3 regions of the Telluria sp. LT1R51-2 genome follow, and region 2 is predicted to be linked to each of the others. Evidence: predicted binding sites of a transcription regulator. Region 2 holds the regulator's gene; each other region holds the start of a gene.
What was found. Region 2 encodes LexA, which represses DNA repair genes until DNA is damaged. Its sites were predicted from a motif close to ACTGTATNNNNATACAGT; they were not measured.
Positions count from the first base shown of each region.

Region 1 (3,272 bases), 1.0 Mb from region 2:
TCTTCCAGGTCGGCCGGGCCGGACATCAATGGCCCGGCGTCGTGCAGCGTGGCGCCGTCCCACAGCACGCTGGCCTCGGGCGTGGCAATCATCCAGGTCATCTTGCCCATGCGGGCGACGAAATGTTCGGCCACTTGCGGCAGCACGTCGTGCGCGGGTTCGAACCAGGCGACGAACTGCGGCGGCCCGGCCTCGATCGGCCGTTCGCGAAAGCGGATATACGCAAACATGTCATGTACCTCGCGCCGCACCGCCTTGACCATCGACGTCAGCCGCGCGCCATCGGGGTCGGCGGGCGACTGCACGTCGTGCTCGCCCTGCTGCCAGCGCCAGACCACGCGGTACAGGAAGGCCCAGCGGTCGTGGTCGCGGTAGCAGGCGGCTGTCTGCAGCATCTCCATCAGGGAGCGCGGGACTTGCGGCCTGGGCGTGGCTTGTGCCACCCGTTCGGCAGGCGGGGCGGCGAGAAGGTCGCCAGTCGGCTGCACCGTCTCCAGAGCCGATGCCGGCGCTGCCGGCGCGCTCGAGAACAAATCGGCGCCAGGCTCGCCCCAGGTCACTGCTTCGGGCGGCACGCCAGCGCGCAGCAGGGCGCGGGCCGTGGCACGCCACTCGACGAACGAGGCCACCAGCAGCGGCTGGCCTGCGCGGACCGCGGCGACGGCCTCGCTGGCGACGACGGCTGCGGTGGCCGCGGTGGCCGCGGGGGTCATGCTGCCTGCAGCTCCGGCCATAGGTTCATCTGCTGCGGCGCGTCGGCCATGTGCTTGCGCAGCAGGTCGGAGCTGGTCGCGCCCTGCGCCGGCTTGTAGTCGGCGGTGACGACGAACGGCGCCAGCTTTTTCAGGCTGCAGCGCAGCCGCGATAAATCTTCCCAGCGGATGCGGCGAATACGGCGCAGGTCGGCAATGCGCTTGGCGTTGCGCAGGCCAATGCCGGGGATGCGCGCAATCAGCGTCGCATCGACGCGGTTCAGGTCCATTGGAAACTGGTCACGGTTCGACAGCGCCCAGGCCAGTTTGGGATCGATGTCCAGCGCCAGGTTGCCCGTCTGCGGCATGATCTCGCCGGCCGTGAAGCCGTAACTGCGCAGCAGGAAATCGGCCTGGTACAGGCGGTGCTCGCGCAGCAGCGGCGGGGGCGCGAGCGGCACGCTCTTGGGGCTTTGCGGGATGGGACTGAACGCGGAGTAGTACACGCGCTTGAGTTTATAGCTGCCGTACAGCGTCTCGGCCGTGTTGAGGATCGTGTGGTCGTCGCTGGCATCGGCCCCGACGATCATCTGCGTGCTCTGGCCGGCCGGCGCGAATGCGGGCGACCTTGGCTCTTCGGCTTTCTCATCGAGCTTGCGCCGGATGGAACCCATCGCCAGCTTGATCGTGTGGACGCTCTTTTCGGGCGCGAGCTTCGTCACGCTGTCGTGCGTGGGCAGCTCGATATTGACCGACAGGCGATCGGCCCAGCGCCCCGCTTCGGTAATCAGGAGCGGATCGGCATCGGGAATCGTCTTGAGGTGGATGTAGCCGCGGAAGTTGTGCACCTCGCGCAGGGTGCGCGCCACGGCCACCAGCTGCTCCATCGTGTAGTCGGCCGACTGGATGATGCCGGAACTGAGAAACAGGCCGTCGATGTAGTTGCGCAGGTAAAAATCCTGCGTCAGCTTGACCACTTCGTCGACCGCAAAGCGCGCGCGCGGCACGTTCGACGTACGGCGGTTGATGCAGTACTGGCAGTCGTAGATGCAGAAGTTGGTGAGCAGGATCTTGAGCAGCGAGACGCATCGCCCATCGGGCGTGTAGCTGTGGCAGATGCCCATGCCGGTGGTAGCGCCCAGGCCGTCCTTGCCCTCGGAGCCGCGCTTGGGCGCACCGCTGCTGGCGCAGGATGCGTCGTACTTGGCCGCGTCGGCCAGGATTTCGAGCTTGTCGTTGAGTTCCATCGGACGCCCGTGGCTGTATGGGCATACAGTATAGCGTGGCGTGTCATGACAGAGGGTGCGGCAGCGCACCCGTGCGGGGGTGGCGCCGGGTCAAAGACGGGACGCTAGTTAAGCGTGCAACAAGCTTTCGGCCTGCGATAACTGCTGCGCATCCATGCGGCGCGCGGTGCGGGCCAGGTAGTCGCGTGCCGGCCCGATGCCGGCGCCGCCCGCCCGATGCAGCCACGCATAGGCTTCGACCAGATCGCGCGGCGCGCCCTGTCCCGCCGCATACATCACGCCCAGGTTGAACTGGGCCCGTGCGTGGCCCTGGCGCGCCGCGCACAGGTACCAGAAATGGGCTGCTTCGTAATCCTTGTCCGCCCCCTTGGCGCAGTCGTAGCGCAGCCCCAGCTCGAATTGCGCCAGCGCGTGCTTCTGGTCGGCCGCCTTGTGCAGCCAGTCGGTGGCTTCGGCCGGGTCGCCCAGATCGAGCCGGTCGAGCAGCGTGGCTACCATGTACTGCGCCGCCGCGTACCCCTGGGCTGCGGCGCGCCGGTACCACGCGAGTGCCTGCACGCTGTCCTGCACTGCGCCGATGCCGTTTTCGTGGCGCAGGCCCAGGTCGAACTGCGCGCGCAGGTGGCCCTGCTCGGCCGCCTTGCGGTACCAGGCGGTGGCCTCCACCGCATCGCGCTCGACGCCGTTGCCCGTGTCGAGGAGCTGCCCGAGGTGGTACTGCGCCACCGGCAAGCCCTGTTCGGCCGCGCGGCGGTACCAGACGGCCGCCTGCGCCGCATCCTGCACCACGCCCTGCCCGTGCTCATGGCGCATGCCCAGACTGTCCTGCGCGCCCGCATGGCCCTGCTGCGCGGCGCGCCGGTACCAGATAGCGGCCAGCGCATCGTCCTGCGGCACGCCGTGGCCGGTGTCGTACATCAGCGCCAAATTGAACTGCGAGCTGGCATGGCCCTGGATGCCCGCACGGCCGTACCATAGCATCGCCTGTTCGCCGTCCGCCTCCACGTCCTGGCCCTTGTCGTAGCGCAGGCCCAGATTGAACTGGGCCGGCGCATAGCCCTGCAGCGCGGCCTTGCGCAGCCAGTCCAGGGCCTGCGCCGGATCGCGCGCCACGCCGTGGCCGCTGTCATAGCGCAGGCCCAGGCTGTACTGCGAACGGGCGTAGCCCTGGATGGCCGCGCGCCGGTACCATTCAAGGGCCGCGTCGTGGTCCTGCGCCACGCCCTTGCCGGTGTCGTACATCATCCCGAGATTGTGCTGGGCGCCTGCCTCGCCCTGCTCGGCGGCCTGGCGGAACCAGTACAGCGCGCGGCCCACGTTCTGCGCCACGCCC
Region 1 covers NZ_JCASIM010000001.1:3,992,909-3,996,180, forward strand. Annotated here, with positions in the region: gene AC56LH_RS17660 (UdgX family uracil-DNA binding protein) at 1-713, opposite strand, end outside; gene AC56LH_RS17665 (putative DNA modification/repair radical SAM protein) at 710-1,939, opposite strand; gene AC56LH_RS17670 (SEL1-like repeat protein) at 2,048-3,272, opposite strand, start outside.
Region 1: AC56LH_RS17665 (putative DNA modification/repair radical SAM protein) is a predicted target of LexA. The motif match lies at 1,952-1,969, and genes of this name have one in related genera.

Region 2 (3,272 bases):
TTCTTCGAGATGGGCGCCGAGCGCCGCGCCAGCATGGGCATTGCCGAGTCGCTGATCCGCGTGTCGGTGGGTATCGAGGACACCGACGACCTGGTCGGGGACTTCCGTCAGGCGCTGGACGCGTAAGCACGGTGTACCGCGTGGCGTTACCGCGTGGCGTAAAGCCATGCAAAGAAGGCCGGCGCGATGCCGGCCTTGTCATTTTTACGGTTGAGTCTCGCTGTAAAAGGGGGCTATGATGCGCCATCGTCACCCTGTCATTTTCCTCGGATGCCCATGAAACGTTTCCTGCTCTGCCTTTCTCTGACTATTGCCAGCACCGTCTATGCGGGCGAGCTGGAAGACGCCAACGCGCTGTTCGAAAAGAAGGATTACGCGGGCGCGCTCAAGCTGTATACCAAGCTGGCCAATGCCGGTAATCCGCAAGCGCAGCAGCAACTGGGCCAGATGTACTGGTATGGCGAGGCGGGCGCGGTCGATGAGGCGGCGGCCAAGGCGTTGTTCGAAAAGTCGGCGGCCAAGGGCAACAAGGTCGCAGCCCAATCGCTGGTCGTCATGGAGCAGCGCGTCACCAGGCGCGCCGAGATCGACTACTGGATCAAGGGTTATGATGGCGCCGAGCTGCAGTCGGGCGAATACCGCTGCCCGTCGCCGCGCATTCCGGCGGTGTCGAAAGTAAACGACGAAATCGACCGCGTTAACAAGCTGGTGACGGGCTGGCAGGATTGTTACAACAAGATGGTGACCAATTTGAATGCGCAATCGCCGCTGACGAAGAAGATTCCGGCCGATATCGCCAAGCTGATGAACAAGCAGGAAGCGGACGCGTCAGCAGCCTACCTGGAGCAGGTGCGGCAGAACATCGCGGAAGGCGCGAAGGTTAGTTCAAAGATGATCCTGGCGGATTTTGCGGCATGGCGCAGTGCGACCGAGGCGTTCATCAACCAGCACAATGCGGTGGTGAAGAAGGCGTCGAAATAAGCGAAGAGGGTAGGGAAAGCGCCGGCCGGGTAGGCCGGCGCCATGACATCAGTTCCAGCTACGCATCAAGCCGACAGCCAGGCCTTCGAGCGCGAACTCTTCGTCCGGCGAGACGGCAATGATATTGAAGTCAGGGTTTTCTGGCAGCAGCTCCACCAAATCGCCCGTCTTGCGATAGCGCTTGACCGTGACTTCATCACCCAGGCGGGCAACGACGATCTGCCCGTTCTTGGCGCTGTCGATTTTCTTGACCGCCAAAAAGTCGCCATCCATGATGCCGGCGTCGCGCATCGACCAGCCCTTGACCTTCAGCAGAAAATCCGGGCGCGCCGCGAACATGGCCGCATCGACGTTATAAGTTGCTTCGACGTGCTCTTGCGCGAGGATCGGATTGCCCGCAGCGACGCGCCCGACCAGCGGCAGTGACATGAACGACGGCGGTGGCATCGGGATCGCCTCGACGCTCGCGCCGATCAGGCGGATGCCGCGCGACGTGCCCGGCGAAATTTCGATGGCGCCCTTGCGCGCCAGTGCTTGCAGATGTTCTTCAGCCGCATTGGCCGAGCGGAAGCCCAGTTCGGACGCGATTTCAGCCCGGGTTGGGGGAAAACCGGTGTTCTCGATCGCTTCCTTGATCAGGTTCAGGATCTGTTCTTGCCGTGCAGTGAGCTTTAGCATAAATGTGTTACAGCAACCGGTTATGTAAGTAACCTGTATTTTTGTACAGTATTCTGCTGCGCGCAAGGTGTATTCCAAAAAAAATCGCAAAAAAAGCCGCGACATCACGGCAAGCACCTGAAAAAGGCGCAAATCGGTGTCGCGGCTGCGTGTATTGGCGTGAATTACGTGCTGCTCAACATCGGGTGATTAGCAGTAGTCTTCTGCGGTGGTCACGACATACTGCGTCTGGATACCGGATTTGATCGTTCGACCCTGGCAGGTAAACTGCCTCCAGCCAACTTCTTGAGTGTATGTGTCGTCGGAATAATACGTCCAGGTCGTGGTGACTCCAGGACCAGCGATCACCGGCGTGGTAATTGCGCTCGACATGGCCAGTGCGGCAACGACGGCGAGAGAGGCGAGATGACGTTTCATGGAACTCCTCAATAAATTTGGATTGAACAACGCTCTGGTGCGGCGGACACTGACGGCGAAGGTCGCTGCATGGACCATCATAGGGTGACAGGCGACGGCCCTGAAGACCTGTCCTGATAGTTGCGATCAACGCCTGGACGGGTTATAATTGCCGGCTTTCCCTTCCCACACTCGTCTTGACGCCGAGGTGGGCATTTGTTAAACGTCCTCAAGGAGTAATGCATGCGTCATTATGAAATCGTGTTTATCGTCCATCCGGACCAGAGCGAACAAGTCCCGGCGATGATCGAGCGTTACAAGACCACGGTGACCAGCCGCGGCGGTAACATCCATCGCGTTGAAGACTGGGGCCGCCGCCAGATGGCATACCAGATCCAGAAGCTGCCAAAAGCACACTACATCTGCCTGAACATCGAATGCGACAACGAGACCCTGGTCGAGCTGGAAACTGCATTCAAGTTCAATGATGCGGTTCTGCGTCACCTGACCGTCAAGCTGAAAAAAGCTGAAACCGCACCGTCGCCGATGATGAAATCGGTACAGCGCGAAGACGCAGCCAAGAGCCACCGTGCCGAAGCCGCTGCGCCAGCAGCCGCTCCAGCCGCTGCGCCAGCGCCTGCTGCTGCTTAAGTTTTCCCCAGTCATTCGTAGTAACCAGTAATACCGGGTGCATAGCGCAAACCACCTCCAGCTCATGGCGACCATCGCCGAGCGCGACGTACTGCGTTACACCCCGGCCGGTGTGCCAATCGTTTCAGCCGTCCTGATGCATGAATCGCAGCAGGAAGAGGCCGGAGTCGACAGGTCGGTCGCGTTCGAAGTCCCCGCGTTCGCCGCGGGCGAGATTTCGGGCAGGTTTGCCAGCGCCGAATTGGGCGCCAGCTACAGGTTCAACGGATTTCTTGCACGGAAAAATCGCAACAGCAAAGCCCTGGTGTTTCACATCATTGATTTCAGTGCCGCTTAACCCGGCAATTTAGATACAGGAGCCTCAAATGGCATTCGGTAAAAAGTTCGACAAAAACAAAGCGAAACTCAAAGAGAAGCGCAAACAGCAAAACCCGCTGTTCAAGCGCAAGAAATTCTGCCGCTTCACCGCCGCTGGCGTTGAGCAGGTGGACTACAAGGACGTCGACACCCTGAAGGACTTCGTCCAGGAAAACGGCAAGATCATGCCAGCACGTCTGACCGGCACC
Region 2 covers NZ_JCASIM010000001.1:2,975,023-2,978,294, reverse strand. Annotated here, with positions in the region: gene AC56LH_RS13220 (cystathionine gamma-synthase family protein) at 1-126, shown strand, start outside; gene AC56LH_RS13215 (tetratricopeptide repeat protein) at 277-981, shown strand; gene lexA (transcriptional repressor LexA) at 1,030-1,659, opposite strand; gene AC56LH_RS13205 (DUF6289 family protein) at 1,849-2,076, opposite strand; gene rpsF (30S ribosomal protein S6) at 2,299-2,706, shown strand; gene priB (primosomal replication protein N) at 2,744-3,043, shown strand; gene rpsR (30S ribosomal protein S18) at 3,072-3,272, shown strand, end outside.

Region 3 (3,272 bases), 660 kb from region 2:
TCGCTTCGGGCGGGTCGAGCGTGATGTCGGCCAGAAAACTCTCACGGTTGGCATGGCCAGCCGACAGCGCGACGAGCTGGTCGAGGTCAAGCGCACGCACCTGGAAATCGTCGTGCAGGCGCTCGAGGTGTGGGGCATACCAGTCGCGCGCCAGCTCGAGGTCTTGCGGCCAGCGCAGGCCCGGGGTGCGCAGGCGCGCATACACTGCGCAGAACGTTTGCCACTCGGCGCTGCAGCGCGCCGGCACGGGAAACGCCGCCAGCGTGGCGGCGACATCGCTGCTCTCGCCCACCGCATCGAGCACGCGCGTGGCAGTCGCCTGGCCGATTCCGGGAATCAGTTGCAGCACGCGGAACCCGGCCAGGCGCCCACTCGGGTTCTGGGCAAAGCGCAGCAGCGCCAGCAGATCCTTGATATGCGAAGCCTCCAGGAATTTCAGGCCGCCGAACTTGACGAACGGGACGTTACGCCGCATGAGTTCGAGTTCGAGCGCAGCGCTGTGGCTGGCCGCGCGAAACAGCACCGCCTGCGACTTGAGCGGCACGCCTTCTTCGCGCTGCTCGAGGATGCGGCTGCAGACCCAGCGCGCCTGCTCGGCTTCATCGGGAATCAGCACGAGCTGCGGTTTGATGGTCGACGCCTTGTCGGTCCAGAGCGTCTTGGCGTGGCGCTCGAGCGCAGCGCCAATGACGGCGTTGGACGCGTCCAGGATCGGCTGCGTCGAGCGGTAATTGCGCTCGAGCGTGATCAACTGCGCCGGCTGCGTAAACTGGCCCGCGAAATCGAGGATGTTGCGCACGGTGGCGCCGCGAAAACTGTAGATGGACTGGGCGTCGTCGCCGACTACCATCACACCCCTGCCATCGGGTTTCATGCCGGTGATGATCGCGGCCTGCAGGCGGTTGGTATCCTGGTACTCATCGACCAGCACATGGTCGAACCAGCTGCCCAGCTCAAGCCCGAGCACCGGGTCGGCCGCCATTTCGGCCCAGAACAGCAGCAGGTCGTCGTAGTCGAGCACATTCTGCTCTTGCTTGGCGTCGACATATGCGCCGAACAGCGTCTTGAGCTGGGCTTCCCATTCGGCGCACCAGGGAAAATACGCCTGCAGAACCTGATCGAGTGGATCGCGGCTGTTGACCACGCGCGAATAGATCGACAGGCAGGTGCCTTTCATGGGAAAGCGTTTTTCCGTGCGCGACAGGCCGATTTCGTGGCGCACCATCCCCATCAGGTCCTCGGCGTCGCCCCGGTCATGGATGGTGAATTGCGGATCGAGGCCGATGCGCCCGGCGAATTCGCGCAGCAGGCGCACGCCGATGCTGTGAAAGGTGCCGGCCCAGGGCAGCGCAACCGGCGCCTGGGATTGCGCCGGCGCACTGCGGCCAAACAACCGGTGCAGAACCCCGCTGGCGCGCTGGCGCATTTCATCCGCCGCACGGCGTGAAAAGGTCAGCAGCAGGATGCGCTGCGGATCGGCGCCGGCCCCGATCAGGCGCGCCACGCGGTGCGCCAGCGTATTGGTCTTGCCGGAGCCGGCGCCGGCGACGACCAGCAGCGGACGCGGCGCATCCACGCCGATATCGTGTTCGACCGCGGCGCGCTGCGCCGGATTCAAGCTGGCGAACGGGTCTTCAGTGGCAGGCGCGGCGGTGGCGGTGGTCATGGGCGGCAGACGGAGAAAGCGATACTGTACATTTGTCCAGTATCGCACCGCAAGCGCTAAATCGCACGACGCTCATGGGTGCCCGCGCATGGCATCAGGCCCGACCTGAAGTGTCTTTGATCAGCCGCGGATAAATAAACCTTTTCTGGATATCCACAAAGTCTGTGAATAACTATGTGGAAAAGCGGGGGCTTGACAGGCTGAACACGGCCTGCGGGGCGGCTTTCAACAATTTGCCTATTGGGAAGGCAATGACGGTGACAACTGCAAATTGATCGCAAACAAAGGCAGTCGCACCCTTGACAGCGCCGTTGCTGCTGTGCAGATCATGCCAGCGTGCGACGCCGTTCGGGTTCAAGCAAAACGCGCTCGATGACCTTCGGCCGGACACCGTTGGACTTCAGGTATTCGACTGCCGGCACGACGCCGAGCTCGCCCAACGTGGCAATGCCGCGCGTGACGACATCGCGCTGGCCGGCATCAGATCGCAGTTCGGATGCGCTGGCAACGCATGGATGGATGTCTTGCGTGTGCAGTAGGTTCATCGCTGATCTCCGGTGATGGTGGATGTGTCATGCACCACGATTATTGGCCAAGCAGATGTAAAGTCAATGGCAAACCTGTATCAATACGGGAATACATTGCCCGTGGTAAGCGTGCGCGCGGCGCAGCGGCGATAATAATGCCATGAGCCCTTCGCCCCTCCCCTCCCCAAGCGCAGCCGCCGCAGCGCACCCCGTGCCCGCGTCGTGCACCGACCTCTTCGTCTCGTTCACGCTGATCGCCCTGCAGGGCTTTGGCGGCGTGCTGGCCGTGATCCAGCGCGAACTGGTCGAGCGCAAACGCTGGCTGACCAACGAAGAATTCATCGAAGAATGGTCGGTCGCGCAAATTCTGCCGGGGCCGAACGTGTGCAACCTGGCGATGGTGATCGGCCAGCGCCACTTCGGCCTGGCCGGCGCGATGAGTGCACTGGCCGGCCTGCTGGCAGCGCCGCTGCTCGTGGTGCTGGCGCTGGCCCTGGTGTATGCCCGGTTCGCCGAGGTGCCGGCGGTCCAGGGCGCACTGCGCGGCATGGCGGCCGTCGCCGCCGGGCTGGTGGCGGCCACCGGCCTGAAGATGTCGGCCGCGCTGGGCAAGAACGTGCTGCCGCTCGTGGCGTGCATACTGATCGCCGCGATCAGCTTCGTGCTGCTGGCCTGGGTGCGGGTGCCGCTGGCAGCGGTCGTGTTCGGCCTGGGCGGCCTGGGCTGCGTGCTGGCCTGGCGCAGGCTCAAGCCATGAGCGCGCCGCAGCTGGTATTCACCTGGAACGACTGGCTCAGCCTGTTCACCCACTTTTTGGCGCTGTCGATGATGTCGCTGGGGGGTGCGATCTCGACCACATCCGAAATGCAGCGCTACCTGGTCGAGCGCCAGGGCTGGCTGACGCCGGCGCAATTTGGCGACTCGGTTGCGCTGGCGCAGTCGTCGCCCGGGCCAAATGTGCTGTTCGTGGCGCTGCTGGGCTGGAACGTCGGCCTGAACAACGGCAGCACGCTGGCCGCGCTCTGCGGCGTGGTCATCGCGATGGTCGGCATCATGTTGCCGTCGACCGTGTTTACTTA
Region 3 covers NZ_JCASIM010000001.1:2,313,124-2,316,395, forward strand. Annotated here, with positions in the region: gene AC56LH_RS10090 (ATP-dependent helicase) at 1-1,666, opposite strand, end outside; gene AC56LH_RS10095 (hypothetical protein) at 1,993-2,211, opposite strand; gene AC56LH_RS10100 (chromate transporter) at 2,354-2,950, shown strand; gene AC56LH_RS10105 (chromate transporter) at 2,947-3,272, shown strand, end outside.
Region 3: AC56LH_RS10090 (ATP-dependent helicase) is a predicted target of LexA. The motif match lies at 1,690-1,707, and genes of this name have one in related genera.